Regions from separate parts of the Phytopseudomonas daroniae genome, predicted to be linked through region 4. Evidence: riboswitches for the same ligand, from Rfam matches in the RefSeq annotation. Region 4 holds a riboswitch; each other region holds the start of a gene.
The links. A riboswitch is a leader RNA that binds a small molecule or an ion and turns the genes downstream of it on or off. The one in region 4 is predicted to bind cobalamin.
Positions count from the first base shown of each region.

Region 1: it holds a riboswitch for cobalamin, as region 4 does, so the genes downstream of both, cobO (cob(I)yrinic acid a,c-diamide adenosyltransferase) here and DNK10_RS12180 (CbtB domain-containing protein) in region 4, are expected to answer to the same signal.
Region 2: it holds a riboswitch for cobalamin, as region 4 does, so the genes downstream of both, cobG (precorrin-3B synthase) here and DNK10_RS12180 (CbtB domain-containing protein) in region 4, are expected to answer to the same signal.
Region 3: it holds a riboswitch for cobalamin, as region 4 does, so the genes downstream of both, DNK10_RS16840 (ABC transporter substrate-binding protein) here and DNK10_RS12180 (CbtB domain-containing protein) in region 4, are expected to answer to the same signal.

Region 1 is NZ_QJUJ01000005.1:279,183-283,551, reverse strand. Features, by position in the region: gene DNK10_RS14740 (DNA-3-methyladenine glycosylase I) at 1-549, shown strand, start outside; gene DNK10_RS14735 (NAD-dependent protein deacylase) at 549-1,337, shown strand; gene DNK10_RS14730 (C40 family peptidase) at 1,383-2,015, shown strand; gene DNK10_RS14725 (C40 family peptidase) at 2,153-2,680, shown strand; cobalamin riboswitch at 2,715-2,947, shown strand; gene cobO (cob(I)yrinic acid a,c-diamide adenosyltransferase) at 3,093-3,719, shown strand; gene DNK10_RS14715 (cobyrinic acid a,c-diamide synthase CobB) at 3,725-4,369, shown strand, end outside.
Region 2 is NZ_QJUJ01000004.1:437,390-441,758, reverse strand. Features, by position in the region: gene cbiE (precorrin-6y C5,15-methyltransferase (decarboxylating) subunit CbiE) at 1-1,184, opposite strand, end outside; cobalamin riboswitch at 1,365-1,571, shown strand; gene cobG (precorrin-3B synthase) at 1,668-3,023, shown strand; gene DNK10_RS12830 (precorrin-8X methylmutase) at 3,020-3,652, shown strand; gene DNK10_RS12825 (precorrin-2 C(20)-methyltransferase) at 3,661-4,369, shown strand, end outside.
Region 3 is NZ_QJUJ01000007.1:74,939-79,307, reverse strand. Features, by position in the region: gene DNK10_RS16845 (FecCD family ABC transporter permease) at 1-68, opposite strand, end outside; gene DNK10_RS16840 (ABC transporter substrate-binding protein) at 65-1,081, opposite strand; cobalamin riboswitch at 1,258-1,453, opposite strand; gene DNK10_RS16835 (type B 50S ribosomal protein L31) at 1,852-2,112, shown strand; gene ykgO (type B 50S ribosomal protein L36) at 2,109-2,264, shown strand; gene DNK10_RS16825 (DUF971 domain-containing protein) at 2,494-2,787, opposite strand; gene DNK10_RS16820 (HEAT repeat domain-containing protein) at 2,784-3,764, opposite strand; gene DNK10_RS16815 (ABC transporter ATP-binding protein) at 3,761-4,369, opposite strand, start outside.
Region 4 is NZ_QJUJ01000004.1:294,689-299,057, forward strand. Features, by position in the region: gene cobW (cobalamin biosynthesis protein CobW) at 1-661, opposite strand, end outside; cobalamin riboswitch at 760-941, opposite strand; cobalamin riboswitch at 1,165-1,367, shown strand; gene DNK10_RS12180 (CbtB domain-containing protein) at 1,470-1,649, shown strand; gene DNK10_RS12185 (CbtA family protein) at 1,660-2,379, shown strand; gene DNK10_RS12190 (cobalamin biosynthesis protein) at 2,376-2,783, shown strand; gene cobM (precorrin-4 C(11)-methyltransferase) at 2,912-3,685, shown strand; gene DNK10_RS12200 (hypothetical protein) at 3,648-3,962, opposite strand; gene DNK10_RS12205 (PAS domain-containing sensor histidine kinase) at 4,023-4,369, opposite strand, start outside.

The sequences.
Region 1 (4,369 bases), on a different contig from region 4:
AGCCTGGTGGACGCCAAGTGGCCGGCCTTCGAGGAAGTGTTCTTCGGCTTCGACCCGGAAAAGGTCGTGTTGATGGGCGGCGAGCGCCTCGAGCGGCTGATGCAGGACACACGCCTGATCCGTCACCTGGGCAAGCTCAAGAGCGTGCCGCGCAACGCGCAGTTCATTCTCGATGTGGAGCGTGGCGCACTGACCGGCCCGGCTGCTGCCGTGAAGACAACCAGCCCTGAGCCCGGTTTCGCCTTTGGCGCGCTGATCGCCGATTGGCCGGTGACCGATATCGTCGGACTCTGGCACTGGCTGGCGAAGCAGGGCAGCCAGCTTGGCGGCCTCTCGGCACCACGCTTTCTGCGCATGGTCGGCAAGGACACCTTCATTCCCAGCGACGACATGGTCGCTGCGCTCAAAGCACAGAAAATCATCGACAAGGCGCCGAACAGCCAGCGTGATCGTGCGGCGGTACAGGCTGCTTTCAATCAGTGGCACGAGCAGAGCGGTCGACCGCTGTGTCAGCTGTCGGTGATGTTGGCGCACACGGTCAATCACTGATGCACCCGCATCTGTCGCGCATCGCCTCGGCCATCGCCGCTGCGCAGCGGATCCTGATCATCACTGGCGCCGGTTTGTCGGCCGACTCCGGGCTGCCTACTTACCGCGGTCTAGGCGGGTTGTACAACGGCCATACCGAAGAGGGCTTGCCGATCGAGGTGGCGCTGTCGGGCGACATGCTGCGCCGCGACCCGGCGCTGTGCTGGAAATACCTGGCCCAGCTCGGCGCCGCCTGCCTGGCGGCTCGGCCGAACGCCGGGCATGTGACGATTGCCGACTTGCAGGCCTTGAAGCCCGAATGCTGGGTGCTCACCCAGAATATCGACGGCTATCACCGTTTGGCAGGCAGTCCGGCGGATCGCCTGATCGAAATCCATGGTGAGTTGGCGCCACTTCACTGCCAGCGGTGTGGCGGCGTGGATGAGCGGCTCGCCGAGCATCTGCAGCGACCGCTACCGCCTTTGTGCGCGCATTGCGGTGGAGTGCTGCGCCCGCCCGTGACGCTGTTTGGCGAGATGCTGCCGGAGGCGGCCGTCGAGCGTCTTTGTGCGCAGTTGGAGAAGGGCTTCGATCTGGTGATCAGCGTCGGCACCAGTGCCAGCTTTCCTTATATAGTCGAGCCGCTGCTGCGCGCATGCCAGTCTGGCGGAGTGACGGTGGAGGTCAATTTGTCGCAGAGCGAGGTCAGCGATCTGGTTGACTTCAGGATGGAAGAAAGGGCCTTAGATGTTTTCCCGGAACTACTGAGTCACATAAAGCATCATAGAATTTGCAAATGGCCCTGTTAGTAGGCATAGTCGCGGCTGTTAATTTTTCACGCCACGGTCGTGCCCATGCGCAAACGCTTCGCACCCCTCGTGCCTCTCGCACTTACGATGGTTCTCGCCGCCTGCGCTAACCATGCTCCACAACCCCAGATCGACGCCCCTGTCCAGGCTTCTCTGCCTGCCAGACCGGTGGTCGCAGCGCCTGTTCTGGACAGGAACGATGCTGTCGAAGACGACGCAGTCGCCGACTTTGCCGATCACGCGCCCTATGAGCTTCCGGTTCTGGCGGATAGTGTCCTCGAGAAAGGGCTTTCCCTGGTCGGTACCCGCTACCGCTTCGGTGGTAGCTCGGTGAAAACCGGTTTCGATTGCAGTGGCTTCATCGGTTATCTGTTCCGTGAGGAACTGGGCATGGAACTGCCGCGTTCGACTCGCGAAATGATCAAGATCGACGCACCGCTGGTCGAGCGCAAAGAGCTGGAGCCCGGTGATCTGGTGTTCTTCAGCACCAATGGGCGCGGTCGTGTCAGCCATGCCGGCATCTATCTGGGGGATGATCAGTTCATCCATTCTTCCAGCAGCCGCAGTGGTGGTGTGCGGGTCGATAGCCTGGATGATCGCTACTGGAAGCGCACCTTCATCGAAGCCAAGCGTGTCCTGGCTCTCGCGCCGACCGAGCATCTGGCCTCCCAGCATTGAGGTACTGCTGTCCGGTCTTGTAGAGATCGGGCAACATCTTGATGGTTTTCAACGAACTGCAGCGTAAAGCTAAAGCTTGCACTGCAGTTGTGAACGCGGCAGAGTAGGACGCATCCAGGCTCCAGGATCGTCCGTCCATGACTGCTACCGTCCGCATCGCCTTCCTGCTTCTCGTCGCACTGCTCAGTGCCTGCTCCAGTCGAGCGCCGGTACCCGTTCCGCAACCAGTCGTTGTAGCGCCCGTTCCTGGCGGTTATCAGGGCGGTGCCGACGATGTGCTGTTTCGTGCCCTGGGTCTTGTCGGCACGCCTTATCGCTACGGCGGCAATACGCCGGCCAGTGGCTTCGATTGCAGCGGCTTGATCGGTTATGTCTACCGCGATGCAGCCGGCATCCAGTTGCCTCGTTCGACGCGCGAGCTGATCAGCATGCGAGCGCCGACCATCGGGCGTGAAGCCCTGCGCAGCGGTGATCTGGTGTTCTTCGCCACCAATGGCGGCCGTCAGGTCAGCCACGCCGGCATCTATGTCGGTGAAGGTCGCTTCGTGCATGCGCCGTCCTCGGGCGGCACCGTGCGCCTCGACAGCCTCGGCAACAGCTACTGGCAGCGCACCTACATCGAAGCCAAGCGCGTCTTTCCGGTCGAGCTGGCCAGCCATCCCTGAGTCTTCGATTGACGCTGGCGCAGCCAATCCTTACCCTTCGTCGCTTGCTTCAGGTGTCCCCGCTTTCGACCGGGGGTGAAACTGGGAAGTCGGTGCGCCACTGCTCTATTAAGCAGGCAATGCCGACGCTGCCCCCGCAACGGTAAACGAGTCAAACCGCGTTTTTTGCCACTGTATCGCTGATACGGGAAGGCGGCGCTGGTGGCTGCGTCTGGATCAGACGCGGCGCTCGCAAGCCCGGAGACCGGCCTGTCGCTTTCCTGAGTTGCGCGGTGGGCGCGGCCGATGCGCGATCGATCCGGTCAGCGCCCGCCTTCCCTCTGTGTGAGCCTTTTATTGTTCGGCATGAGCCTGGTTCCTGCCCGACCGTTTCACCTGCGTGCGCCTGGCAGCCCGGCGCTGAGGAGATCCCATGAGCCCATCCCCAAGCCGCGAATCGACAGAGCGCGATGCGCGACACAACGCCCGCATGGCGCGCAAGAAAGCCCTGATGGACGAGAAGATCGCTCAAGCTCAGGACGAGTACGGGCTGTTGCTGGTACACAGCGGCAATGGCAAGGGCAAGAGCAGTTCTGCCTTCGGCATGGTCGCCCGCGCGCTGGGTCATGGGCTGAAAGTTGGCGTGGTGCAATTCATCAAGGGCGGCATGGCCACCGGCGAAGAGCATTTCTTCCGCCGTTTTCCCGATGAGGTCAGCTATCACGTGATGGGCGAGGGCTACACCTGGGACACCCAGGATCGCCAGCGCGACATCGAGAAAGCCCATCGGGCCTGGGAGGTCGCTCGGCAACTGCTGAGCGACCCGCAGATCGCCCTGGTGGTGCTGGACGAGCTGAACATCGCCCTCAAGCATGGTTATCTGGATGTGGATGTGGTGCTGCGTGATATCGAATCGCGCCCCGAGCTGCAGCATGTGGTGGTCACCGGCCGTGGCGCGCCACCAGCGATGATCGAGGCGGCGGATACCGTTACCGAGATGACGCTCGTGAAGCATGCCTTCAAGTCCGGCGTCAAAGCGCAGAAAGGCGTCGAATTCTGATGAGTATGGTTTCCAGTCCCGATGCTGGCGAACGCGCGCCGCGTCACTGCCCGGCACTGTTGATCGCGGCCCCGGCGTCGGGGCAGGGCAAAACGACCGTTACGGCTGCCTTGGCACGCCTGCACTCCCGCCAGGGCAAGCGCGTGCGGGTATTCAAATGCGGGCCGGACTTTCTCGACCCGATGATCCTGTCCCGCGCCAGTGGCAACCCGGTGTATCAGCTGGATCTGTGGATGGTCGGTGAGGCCGAGAGCCGCCGCCTGTTGTGGGAGGCCGCTGGCGAGGCTGACCTGATTCTCATCGAGGGGGTGATGGGCCTGTTCGACGGCTCGCCGTCCGCCGCCGACCTGGCTCGCCGCTTCGGTGTGCCGGTGTTGGGCGTGATCGATGGCTCGGCCATGGCCCAGACCTTCGGTGCGCTTGCCGTCGGCCTGGCCAGCTATCAGCCTGATCTGCCGTTCTCCGGCGTGCTCGGTAATCGCGTCAACCCCGGGCGGCACAATGACCTGATCCGTGACAGCCTGCCGGAATCCATTCGCTGGTACGGCTCACTGCCGCGCAGCGCCGCCATCGAATTGCCGAGCCGGCACCTGGGGCTGGTGCAGGCAGGTGAACTTGCCGACCTCGATGTACGTCTGGATACCGCTGCC
Region 2 (4,369 bases), 140 kb from region 4:
AGCAGGGTGATCGGCAACGCGGCGCGCCAGGTGTCGAAACCACCGAGTGGCCGGGCCTGAGCCACTTCGATGCGGGTCAGCTCGCCGCCGTGTTCACCGCGAAAGGCGATCAGCGCCGCTTCGCTCTGCAGGGTCACGGCATTGGCCACCAGCCGGCCACCCGGCTTGAGCCCGCGCCAGCAGCTATCCAGCACACCGGGTGCGGTAACGCCGCCGCCGATGAAGATCGCATCTGGCGCCGCCAGCCCCTCCAGCGCCTCGGGTGCCCGCCCGGCCACCAGTTGCAGCCCCGGCACGCCGAGGGCATCGCGGTTGTGGATGATATGGCCCTGGCGCCCTTCGTCAGCCTCGATGGCGATGGCCCGACAAGCGGGATGAGCGCGCAGCCACTCGATGCCAATGGAGCCGCAGCCGGCACCGACATCCCAGAGCAGTTCGCCGGGCAGCGGCGCCAAACGCGCCAGGGTGATGGCGCGCACGTCGCGCTTGGTGAGTTGCCCATCATGACGATAGGCGTCGTCCGGCAGACCGGGCGTGAGCGGCAGACACCTGGCGTCATCGCCGGCCACGCAGTCGATCGCCACCAGGTTGAGATCGGCCGCCCGATCCAGCGACCAGCCCCCGGCCAGGCCGTCGATCCGCCGCTCCCGCTCACCGCCCAGGTGCTCGAAGACGCTCAGCCGACTGGGCCCGAAACCGCGCTCGCATAGCAGCTCGGCGATGGCTGCCGGGCTCGCGCCATCATTGCTCAGCACCAGCAGGCGCACGCCGGGATGAATCTGCGCATTGAGTGCCGCCAGCGGTCGGCCAACCAGCGAGACCAGGGTCGTGGTCTGCAGCGGCCAGCCCAGGCGAGCCGCCGCCAGCGAGCAGGACGAAGGCGCCGGCAGGATGTGCAGCTCCTCGCTCGGCAACTCGCGAGCCAGGCTGGCACCGACACCGAAGAGCATCGGGTCACCGCTGGCCAGCACGCAGACCGGCGTGCCGCGCTGCGCCAGCACCGGTGCCAGGGAAAAGGGCCTGGGCCAGGCCAGACGCGTGGCACCGATGCAGCGCGGCAGCAGGGCCAACTGGCGTTCGCTGCCGAACACCTGGCCAGCCTTGAGCAGGGCATGCCGCGCCGCCTTGCCGAGGCCGGCATAGCCGTCTTCTCCAATGCCCACGACGGTCAGCCAGGGTGTCATGCGTTTTCCTCAATTGTCAGTCCTGTGGACAACGCTCTTTTTGTCCACCATTTACGATGGTAAGGCGGTGGACGGATAAAGCGTCGTCCACCCTACAAAAGGCCGCTTCGGGCCTTCCGCGCACATACCGGAACGGGAGTATCCGACGACGCGGCTTTTCATCCGGGTGGGCAAAGCGGGCATAATAGCGTCTTCGTCGGTGTCCGTCGGCTACGTGGTACGTAGGCGCGGGCCTAAGAGGGAACACGAGCGGAGCATTCTGCCGCGTGGCTGCCCCCGCAACTGTACGCAGCGAGCGCATGTGCCAACCGCCACTGGGAAACCGGGAAGGCCGGCCACGCGCCATGACCTGCGAGCCAGGAGACCTGCCGACGGATTCAGTCGCATGTGCCCACACCGGGCGGGGTGTCCCGGTGATAGAAGCTCGACCTTCTCTGGCCTATCCTCGAACGGATGCCCATGTGACCCGACCCCGGTGATCCGTTGAAACAGGCCCAGTGCAATCCATCTCCAGCCTTTCGCCCCTCGGCCTGTCCGGGGTTGCTGCGTATCGTGCAGGCGAAGGACGGCGGTATCTGCCGGATCAAGCTGGCCTGCGGCCGCCTCGACGCCAGCCAGGCCGAGCGCATCGCCCAGGCCGCGCAACGCCATGCAGGCGGCGTGCTCGAAGCCACCAACCGCGCCAACCTGCAGATCCGCGGCATCCATGCCGGCAGTGAAGATGCGCTGATCGGCGAGCTGCTGGCTGCGGGTCTCGGCCCGAACTCACCCGGTGCCGACGATGTGCGCAACCTGATGGTCAGCCCCGCCGCCGGCCTCGATCCGGCGGCGCTGGTCGACGTGTCGGCGCTGGCCGCACGCTTGCTGACGACCCTGGAGAACACGCCGCGCCTGCACGCGCTGTCGCCCAAGTTCGCCCTGCTGCTCGATGGCGGCGAACGCCTTGCCATGCTCGAACATCCCCACGATATCTGGCTCAGCGCCCTGCCGCTGGATGGCCAGATCGGCTATGCCTTCGGCCTGGCCGGTTGCCCGCCACAGGCACCTGGCGATGCGCCCGCGCTGGCAGTGGTGCCCGAGGCGCATGCCCATGATCTGCTGCTGGCGCTGCTCGATCTGTTTCTCGAACTGGCCAGCCCCGAGCAGACGCGCATGCGCCATCTGCTCGTCAGCCACCCGGCCGCCGAACTGCTGCAGCGCCTGGGCGAACGTCTGGGTGACGTTCTGCTGAGCGCGGATCAGTGGCGGCGCAGCCCTGCCGAACCCCAGGCCCATATCGGTATCGGCGCCCAGCGCCAGCCTGGTCTGGTGTATATCGGCGGGGTGCCGCCGTTGGGCCGAATCGACGCTGAACAACTGCTTGGCCTGGCCGCTCTGGCTCGGCGTCTGGGCGATGGCAGCCTGCGCCTGACCCCCTGGCAGAGCGTGTTGCTGCCGAATATCGCCGAGGCCGATGCGAAGACAGCTGCCCAGGCGCTGGAAGGGCTCGGTCTGCTGGTCGATGCCGATGCGCCGTTGACACGCGTCATCGCCTGTACCGGTTCGAGCGGTTGCGCCAAGGGCCTGGCCGACACCAAGGCCGATGCCGGGCGCCTGGCCGAAAGGCTGCAGGCCGGCAGCCGGCAGGCGGGCATCCACCTCAGCGGCTGCAGCCGCTCTTGCGCCGCGGCGCACCGTGCGCCAGTGACCCTGCTGGCGGTAGCCGAGGGGCGCTACGACCTGTTCGCCCGTCGTTCTGACAGCAACGATTTCGGCGCGCCACTGGCGCGCCACCTGACACTCGACGAAGCCAGCGAGCTGCTGGCTTCGCTTCCCGATACCTGGAGTTTCACCCGATGACCGATTACATCCGCGATGGTCAGGAGATCTATCGCCATTCCTTCTCCATCATCCGCGCCGAGGCCGACCTGAGCGCCATTCCGGCGGATCTGGAGAAGCTCGCGGTGCGGGTCATCCACGCCTGCGGCATGGTCGATGTGGTGCAGGATCTGCGCTTTTCCGCGGGTGCCGGCACGGCCGGGCGTCAGGCCCTGGCCAATGGCGCGGCGATTCTTTGCGATGCGCGCATGGTCGCCGAAGGGGTGACCCGTACGCGCCTGCAAGCGGGCAACCCGGTGCTCTGCACCCTCAACGATGCCGGTGTACCGGAGCTGGCCAAGAAGCTGGGCAACACCCGTTCGGCGGTGGCCCTGGAGCACTGGCGCGAGCACCTCGAAGGCTCGGTGGTGGTAATCGGCAATGCGCCCACCGCACTCTTCTATCTACTCGACATGCTCGCTGCCGGTGCGCCCAAGCCAGCGCTGATTCTCGGTTTCCCGGTGGGCTTCGTCGGTGCCGCGGAATCCAAGGAGCTGCTCGCCAGCACCTTCGCCGAACACGGCGTGCCCTACGTGATCGTCCAGGGCCGTCGCGGTGGCAGCGCCATGGCCGCCGCCGCGGTCAACGCCCTGGCCACGGAGGTCGAATGATGACCGGTATGGACCGCCCCGGCAAAGGCCGCCTGCTGGGCCTGGGCGTAGGCCCGGGCGACCCGGAACTGATCACCCTCAAGGCCCTGCGCCTGCTCAAGTCGTCGCCCGTGGTCGGCTACTTCGTGGCCAAGGCCAATATCGGCCAGGGCGGCAACGCCTTCGGCATCATCGAAGCGCACCTGGAAGACAGCCAGCAGCGCCTGCCGCTGGTCTACCCGGTGACCACCGAAAAGCTCGAGCCTCCGTTGTGCTACGAGGACGTGATCAGCGATTTCTACGACACCTGCGCCAACCAGGTCGCCGAGCACCTCGACGCCGGCCGCGACGTGGCGGTGATCTGCGAAGGCGACCCGTTCTTCTACGGCTCCTACATGTACCTGCACGACCGCCTGGCCGAGCGCTACGAGGCCCAGGTGATTCCCGGCGTGTGTTCGATGCTCGGTAGCGCGGCGGTGCTCGGCGTACCACTGGTATACCGCAACCAGAGCCTGTCGGTGCTCTCCGGCGTGCTGCCCGAAGACGAGCTGCGCGAGCGCCTGCGCGACGCCGAAGCCGCCGTGGTGATGAAACTCGGACGCAACTTCGAGAAAGTACGCCGGATACTGGTGGATCTCGACCTGCACGACCGCGCCCACTACGTGGAGCGGGCGACCATGGCCAACCAGCGCATCGTGCCGCTGGACGAAGTCGAGCCCATGGCCTCGCCGTATTTTT
Region 3 (4,369 bases), on a different contig from region 4:
ACCGCCACGGCCAGCAACAGCAGGCAAATGAGCGTCAGCAGGAACAGGTGAGTACCGCGAGCCATCATTTCTGGATATCGAACCCGTCAACGGCCTTGGCCAGGGTTTCGATGCCGGCGATCATGCGCAGCGAAGCCTGCATGCCGTCGGCATCGAGGATCACGATACGGCCGTTCTTCACTGCATCCATGTGCTTGGCCACCGGATCGTTGCGCAGGAACTCGAGCTTCTTCTCCACATCGTCAGCCGGGAAACGGCGGCGATCCATGCGCGCCAGCACCAGCACGGTCGGGTTGGCCTTGGCCAGGGTTTCCCAGCCCACGGTTGGCCACTCCTCGCTGGACTCGACCACATTGCGCAGGCCCAGGGATTTCATCATGTAGTCAGCGACGCCCTTCTGCCCGGCCATGTAGGGATCGAGATCCAGGTCGGCGCTGGAGAACCAGAACGCAGCGGAGATCTGCCTGGCCTGGCGCTGCTCGGCATTTGCAACCGCCTTGCCGAGTCGCTCCTGCAGGCTGCTGACCAGCTTGTCGCCTTCATCCTGCACATCGAAGATTTGCGCCAGTTGCTGGATGCTCTTGTACAGGCTGTCGATCTGGAACGGCTGCAGGCGAGTGCCGTCGGCACCGACCAGGTTATCCTTGCCTTCGCAGTCGGATGGCAGGATGTAAGTCGGGATCTTCAGCTCGTGGAACTGCTCGCGGGTAGCAACCACGCCCTGCTCGCCGACCATCCACTCGAACTGCACGGCCACCAGGCCAGGACGCTTGCTGATCACCGACTCGAAGCTCGGGTCGTTGTCGGCCAGGCGCTCGACCTTGTCGTTCTGCGCCTCGAACTCGGGCAGTACGTTGCTGAACCAAAGAGAAGTACCAGCCAGATGCTCGCCAACCCCCAAAGAATAGAGGATCTCGGTGCCGGCCTGGCCGATGGTCACGGTGTTGTTCGGCGCAGCGGCGAAGCTCAGCGCATGGCCACAGTTGTCGATAGTCAGCGGGTATTGGGTCGGGCTGGCGGCCAGCGCCATGGAAGACAGGCCAAGGGCGGCGGTGAAAACGGCGAAACGAGACACGAGCATGCGGGTGATCTCCAAAACAACGAATACGCATAAACGGCAGTGCGCAGGCTGGAGAACACATCACGCCAAGCGGCCATGGCCACACCTGTCCCTTACGGAAGGTGATTACGGATGCCCCTCCCGGACACCCCGCCGGCTGGTTCGATTGCAGCGCCCGACCACCGCTGCGTCGCAGCTGATCAGACCCTATGCCGGCAGGTCTCCTGACTAGTACGTCGACGCACTGCTGCGGCCTTCCCGGAATCGCTTCCAGTGACACGAATGCAGCCATGCTCGGTACCTACAGTTGCGGGGGCAGTTCCGTTTCGCCACATGAGGTGGCGTCGGATTCCCTATTGATTCCTCGCGGAAACCGGCGGCGGCATCTTAAACGATCGAGTCACGTCACGGCAGCGCCATTTACCGCGGGTTGTTGCTGCCTTTCCCGGTAGCACGGGAAAAATAGCGGGCGGCAAACGGATAACGTAGTGAAACTCCTTGTCGCCATTATTGTTATATTATAACAATAATGCAACGCGTTTATCGCGCCCGGCTCAACTGCTAGACAAGCCACCGTCCGGGATAAGGCGCAAGCGGACGGTCGTAGGATGGGTGAAACCCATCGGAAATTGATGGGTTTCACCCATCCTACGGGCTGGTGGATGAAAAGAGCGTCATCCACCCTACATCTGCTTGCGCCTTGTAGCAGGCACTGAAGATTCCGCTTGAAATGAGAAGCAAAATCAATAAACTGATAAATGTTATTTTATAACATATTAATTGGAGTTCCCATGAAACCCGGCATCCATCCCGATTACCGCCCCGTGCTGTTCCACGACGTCTCGGCCGACGCCTACTGGCTGATCGGCTCCACGGTGAGCACCGACAAGACCCGCGAGCACAGCGATGGCAACACCTATCCCTATGTCGCACTGGATGTGTCCAGCGCCTCGCACCCGATCTACACCGGACAGCAACGCCAGACCAAGAGCGAGGGCCGAGTGGCCGGCTTCAACAAGCGCTTCGCCGGATTCGCTGGAGCCCGCTCATGAAAGTCGTCGCCTCGCTGAAACAGGCCAAGCTGCGCCATCGCGACTGCCAGATCGTCAAGCGCCGCGGGCGTATCTACGTGATCTGCAAGACCGAGCCGCGCTTCAAGTGCGTGCAGGGGCGGCCCAAACCGCAGCGCAAGAACAAGGGATAAATGGCTTGAATCACCAACCCCGGCGCGAAACGATCGCCTCGGGGGCGAGGCTCCTACATCGCGTGAAAATCCTCACCTACACTATCGAGGTGCCTGCGAGATCGGCGTCCGACGCCAAATCGTGTAGGAGCGTCGCCCCCGGCGCGAAGCGATCGCTGCCGTCCAGCAGGATTAGTGTCGTAACAATCGGGCAATGCCAGGCACATACCCGCCCTGGAAAATAACCAACTCAACTCACCACGCCTCCCAACTCACGCAGGTAACTCCACGGATAGATGCCGCGGTCGTGGCCGTCATCGAATACCAGCTGCACGCCATAGCCCTGAGCATGGATTGCTGTAATCCGCACTCCGTCAGGTGCCACGTCGATACGCTGTGCCAGGCGTGCCGCCCTGCATTTCGAGCACGGACACCCGGCACGCAAGCGCTCATGACTGAGCACCTGCACCTGCCCTTCCCCCCAGTCGACGGTCAGTCTCGATTGCGTGGCGCTGTTGCGTAACGCGACGGGCGCCTGGCTCATGGATTGGGCAGACGCAACTGGCCGATGGCAATGCGCACCGCCTTGCGCACTTCCGGGTCGGCATCGTGCTCGACAGACTGCAGCGCTGGCAGTGCCTGTGCGTCGCCCAACTCCCCAAGGGCCAGCGCGGATTCCTTGCGCAGGTTGCTGATAGCGTGCCCCAGCAGTTCCACCAGCGCGTCGCGCGCCGCGGCGAACCGCAAACGCCCGAGCGAGCGCACGGCACGCAGCCGCACCTGCCAGTAGCTGTCGCTCAGCGCCTCGAGCAGCGCAGGGCCGGCACCCGCCTGGCCAACCTTGCCAAGCGTGGTTGCCGCCTCCTCGCGCACCTGCCATTCACGATCCTTCAGGGCCGTCTGCAAAGCCGGCAGCACGCTGTCATCGCTGGCCAGACCCAGGGCGCCAGTTGCGGCGCGGCGTACTTCGGTATCGGCATCGTCGCTGGCCAGGCGCGCCAGTTGCGGCAAGGCATCGGTCTGCTTCAACCAACCGAGGATGCCCACCGCTTCACGACGCACGAACGCGTCGCTGTCCTGCAGGGCGGCGATGGCCGTAGGTACGCTGTCGATCAGGCGCAACTCGCGCAGAGCACGCAAGGCACTGGCACGTACGAACGCATCGGCATGCTCGGCCCAGGGCAGCACCACACGGCCGGCGTCGGCCGTCTTCAGCTCGCTGAGGCTCTGCGCTGCCGCGCCACGCACACGGGCGTCAGCGTCGGTCAGCGCGGCGCACAGGCCGCTCACCACCTCGGGCTCTTCCCAGGCCTCCAGCAGGCGCGCCGCTTCGGCGCGCACATCCGCGGATGAATCCCGGGTCAGGGCGTGAGTCAGCCAGGGCAAGGCTTCTGGTTCTTCCAGATCGGCCAGTTCGATCAGGGCGATACGCCGCACGCCGGCGTCCTCATCCTCCAGACGTGGTAGCAGGTCGAGAATGTCGGGGTTATCGGTGCTCATATCGGTGTTCGGGTCGGTCATAGGGCAACTCGCAATGGCGGATGATCGGTGGGCAGCCCGAGCGGCGTCAGACGTGGCAGCTCGCGGCCTTCTTCATGGCGCAGCAGCTCCAGGCAGTGACGCTTGAGCTGCGCGAACTCCGGGGTGGTCAACAGGCCCGCATGCCGCGGACGGCGGAAATCCAGGCGCAGGTCTTCGATGAAACGTCCCGGTCGCGGGCTCATCACCAGGATGCGGTCGGCGAGGAACAGGGCTTCGTCGATGTCATGGGTGACGAACACCACGGTGGTGCGCACCCGCCCCCAGATATCCAGCAGCAGCTCCTGCATCTTGCTGCGCGTTTGCGCATCCAGGGCGCCGAAGGGCTCGTCCATCAGCAGCAGACGTGGGCGGTTGATCAGCACCCGGGCGATTTCCGCACGCTGCTGCATGCCACCGGACAGTTGATTGGGCCAACGGGCGGCGAAGTCCTGCAAGCCGACCAGGCTGAGAAACTCGCGGGCCTGGTGGTGCCGCTGCGCCTTGCCGATGCCCTGCATCTTCAGGCCGAAGGCGACGTTGTCGAGCACGCTGCGCCAGGGCAACAGGGTGTGATGCTGGAACACCATGCCGCGCTGCGGCGACGG
Region 4 (4,369 bases):
AACCGCCATGGGCTTCGACCACCTTGACCGCCGGCGGCAGCTCTTCGCCAACTTCGGTGCGCACCGCCGCCAGGGCGTCGGCATCGAGCAGGTCGGCCTTGTTGAGGATCACCAGATCAGCGCTCGCCAGTTGGTCGGCGAAAAGCTCGTGCAGGGGCGATTCGTGATCGAGATTGGGGTCGAGCTTGCGCTGGGCATCGACCTGATCGGGGAACGCGGCGAAGGTGCCGGCGGCCACCGCCGGGCTGTCGACCACGGTAATCACCGCATCGACGGTGCAGGCGTTGCGGATTTCCGGCCAGTTGAAGGCCTGTACCAGCGGCTTGGGCAGGGCCAGGCCGCTGGTTTCGATGAGGATATGGTCGAGGTCGCCGCGGCGTTCCACCAGCTCGCGCATCACCGGGAAGAACTCTTCCTGTACGGTGCAGCACAGGCAGCCGTTGGCCAGTTCGAAAACGCGGCCATTAGCCTCTTCCTCGGTGCAGCCGATGGAACACTGCTTGAGGATTTCACCATCGATACCCAGTTCGCCGAACTCGTTGACGATCACCGCGATACGGCGGCCCTCGGCGTTTTCCAACATGTGCCGCAGCAAGGTGGTCTTACCGGCACCGAGGAAACCGGTGACGATGGTGACGGGAAGTTTGGCGAGCGTTTTCATGGAGGCCCCTGGCGTCTGGAGAAACGGCGAGCGGGCAATAGATGGCAGGCACAAGCCGAAGCTGGCACGAAGGCATCACCGGATCACCCCGCCCGGTTGTCGAAAGCGTTATCGAGGCAGGTCTCCTGGCTCACAGGTCATGGCGCGTAGCCGGCCTTCCCGGTTTCCCAGTGGCGGTTGGCGATGCGCTCGCTGCTACAGTTGCGGGGGCAGCCACGGCTTGCCGTGTTCCCTCTTAGAACCTGTTCAAAGGCTCGCGAGCTAGAGTCCTGCAAGGCAAAAACAGGCGAGGAAGCGGAGTGTACTTTTGTACATGAGCATTCCGAGCCTGTTTTTAACGCAGCAGGGCCGACGCGCAGCAGACTTTTAACAGGTTCTAGCTCCATGGCGATGCATGAAGAACCTCGAAGACGGCAAGGCTACGCAGTGCCTGGCGGGCGGTCAATCTCGACAGGGGTCACCAGGCCTTGCAACATATTGACGCAAACACCGCTTCATGGTGTTCTTGTGCAGCTGTTTCAGGTGTCTCGCGCCGCCGAGCGCGAGGTGAAACGGGAAGCCGGTGCAAGTCCGGCGCTGCCCCCGCAACGGTATGTGTACGAAGGGTTATCGAAGCCACTGTGCCTCAGGCATGGGAAGGCTGACCCAATACTGTCCCATGACAGTCGTCACGAGCCCGGAGACCGGCCTGAAGTAATCGTTTGGCAACCCGCGGTGGGCGGGCACACGCCGGATATCAGGCCGCCTTGCCTGCTCTCTCGCTGTGTCTTTCTGCCTCGACTTCCTCGTCCTGCAGAAGGCCACGCCCATGTCCACCAGCACTCTGTCCACCTCCGTTTCACTTCCCCTGTCACAGCGTCTGATCCTGGCCGTGGGCAGTTGCCTGCTCGGCGCCGCGCTGATCTTTTTCGCCGGGTTCTCCCACGTCGAAGCCCTGCACAATGCCGCCCACGATACCCGGCATAGCGCCGCGTTTCCGTGCCACTGAGGACGCCAGAATGATCAAGCGTATTGCCCAGACCGCGGGCTTCGCCGGCCTGCTCGCCGCCATCGTACTGACCCTGCTGCAAAGCCTGTGGGTCACTCCGCTGATTCTGCATGCGGAGACGTTCGAAGTCGCAGAGCCCGCTGCCGTTATCGAGCACAGCCACGACACTGCCAGCGCCACTCACGAGCATGACGCCGCTGGCGGCCACAGCCACGAGGGTGAAGCCTGGGCACCGGAAGATGGCTGGCAGCGCCTGTTGTCCACCGGCCTGAGCAACCTGGTGGTCGCCGTCGGCTTCGCATTGATGCTCGCCGGCCTGTTCACCCTGTGCGCGCCACAGAAAACCTGGCAGGGCCTGCTCTGGGGCCTGGCCGGTTTCACCACCTTCGTGCTCGCACCCTCAGCCGGTCTGCCGCCGGAACTGCCGGGTACCGCCGCCGCAGAGCTGGTGCTGCGCCAGTACTGGTGGATCGGCACGGCCGCCTCGACCGCCGCTGGTCTGGCGCTGCTGGCGTTTGGCAGCAACTGGATCCTGCGCATCCTCGGCGTGGTCATCCTCGCCCTGCCCCACCTGATCGGCGCCCCTCACCCGGAGGTTCACGAAAGCCTGGCGCCCGAAGCCCTGGAGCATGAGTTCATCCTCGCTTCGCTGCTGACCAATGCCGCGTTCTGGGCGGTACTGGGCCTAGTCGCCGCCTGGTTCCATGGCCGCGAGCAGAAGCAGGCGTGAGCGAGCGCCCTACCCTCGTCGCCGGCCTGGGTTGCCGGCGCGATTGCCCGCTGAGCGAGCTGCTGGCCTTGCTCGACAGCACGCTGGCCGAGCATGGCTCGAGCACTGCCGAACTGACGGCCCTGGCCAGCAGCGAACACAAGGCCGACGAGCCTGGGCTGCTGCAGCTGGCCGAGTACCTGTGCCTGCCCATCACCTTCCTGCCCGCCGAGGTGCTGACGGGTTACCATGACCGCCTGAGCCAGACCTCCGATATTGCCCTGCGTGTCACCGGCAGCCCAAGCGTTGCAGAGGCCAGCGCTTTGGCCCTGGCCGAACGGTTGAGCAGTCGAACCGCTCGCCTGTGGATAACCAAGCGCAAAAGCGCCAACGCCACGCTGGCCGTTGCCCGCAGCGATTCGTAGGGTGGATCACGCTTTATCGATCCACCGGGTGGCGATCCACCGGCTGGTGCTCCCCCGCCGAGCGATCGGACAAGCCGAACAACACGCAGGAAGAGCAAAGCGCCTTCTCCCCTACACTCAGGACTCCCATGACCGTCTACTTCATCGGCGCCGGCCCCGGCGACCCCGAGCTGATTACCGTGAAGGGTCAGCGCCTGATCCGTTCGTGCCCGGTGATCCTCTATGCCGGTTCCCTGGTGCCCGAAGCACTGCTCGAAGGCCATCAAGCCAGTCTGGTGGTGAATACCGCCGAGCTGCATCTGGATGAAATCGTCGCCCTGCTGCGCGCCGCCCACACGCGCGGCGAGAACGTAGCGCGGGTGCATTCGGGTGACCCGTCGCTGTACGGCGCCATCGGTGAGCAGATTCGTCACCTGCGCGCGCTTGGCATCCCTTTCGAGATCATTCCTGGCGTTACCGCTACGGCGGCCTGTGCCGCGCTGCTGGAAAGCGAGCTGACGCTGCCCGATGTCTCGCAAACGGTGATCCTCACCCGCTATGGCAGCCAATCACCGATGCCCGAGGGCGAACAGTTGCATGACCTGGCTCGTCACGGCGCGACGATGGCCATCCACCTGGGCGTGCAGCACCTGCCGAAGATCGTCACCGACCTGCTGCCGCACTATGGCGCTAGCTGCCCGATCGCGGTGGTGCACCGCGCCAGTTGGCCGGATCAGGATTGGGTACTCGGCACCCTGGCCGATATCGAGGAAAAGGTCAGCGCCAAGGGCTTTCGTCGTACCGCGCTGATTCTGGTTGGGCATGTGCTGGGCGCGGAACACTTCGCCGATTCGGCGCTGTACCACACGAGCCATCACCACCTGTTCAGAGCAGGCGCTGCAGACGATACAGACTCTCGCTGACCTTGCCGCGATTGTCGGCGATGGCAATCTGCGCGCCCTGTTGCGCCAGCCGCTGGTTGATATCGCTGGCGTAGAGCTGCTTGAGAAAGCTCGAATAACCAGGATCGGCCGGCACCACGAGCTGACTCGACAGCAAGGCATGCAGCGCTGGCAGGGAGAACTCCCAGTAACCCTCGGCGCAGCTGAAGCCGTTATCACGCAGTTGCCCCAGTACCTCTGGATCGCCACGCAGTACGCCTTCGCAGTAAGCCAGCACGGCCATTACCATTGCCGTCATGATATTTCCCGAACGTCATGGACAAGGCGGCCATGATGCCACGTCCACGGCAGGGCTCAGCTAGGCAGCAGGTAGCTCGATACGGAAGCAGGCGCCATGCTCCCGATTGCTCACACTCAGCTTGCCACCCATCTGACTGACCAGCCCGTAGCTGACCGAAAGCCCCAACCCCGTTCCCTTGCCCACCGGCTTGGTGGTGAAGAAAGGGTCGAACACGCGGTCGAGCAGCAGCGGATCGATGCCACCGGCATTATCCTGTATCTGCACGATCACCAGGCTCGCGTCCCGTTCACTCTGCACCAGGATATGCGGCTCCAGTCCCGGATTCTTCTCCCGGGCACTGAGCAACGCATCCCTGGCATTGACCAGCAGGTTGATGATGACCTGCTCGAGCTGATCGGCATGGC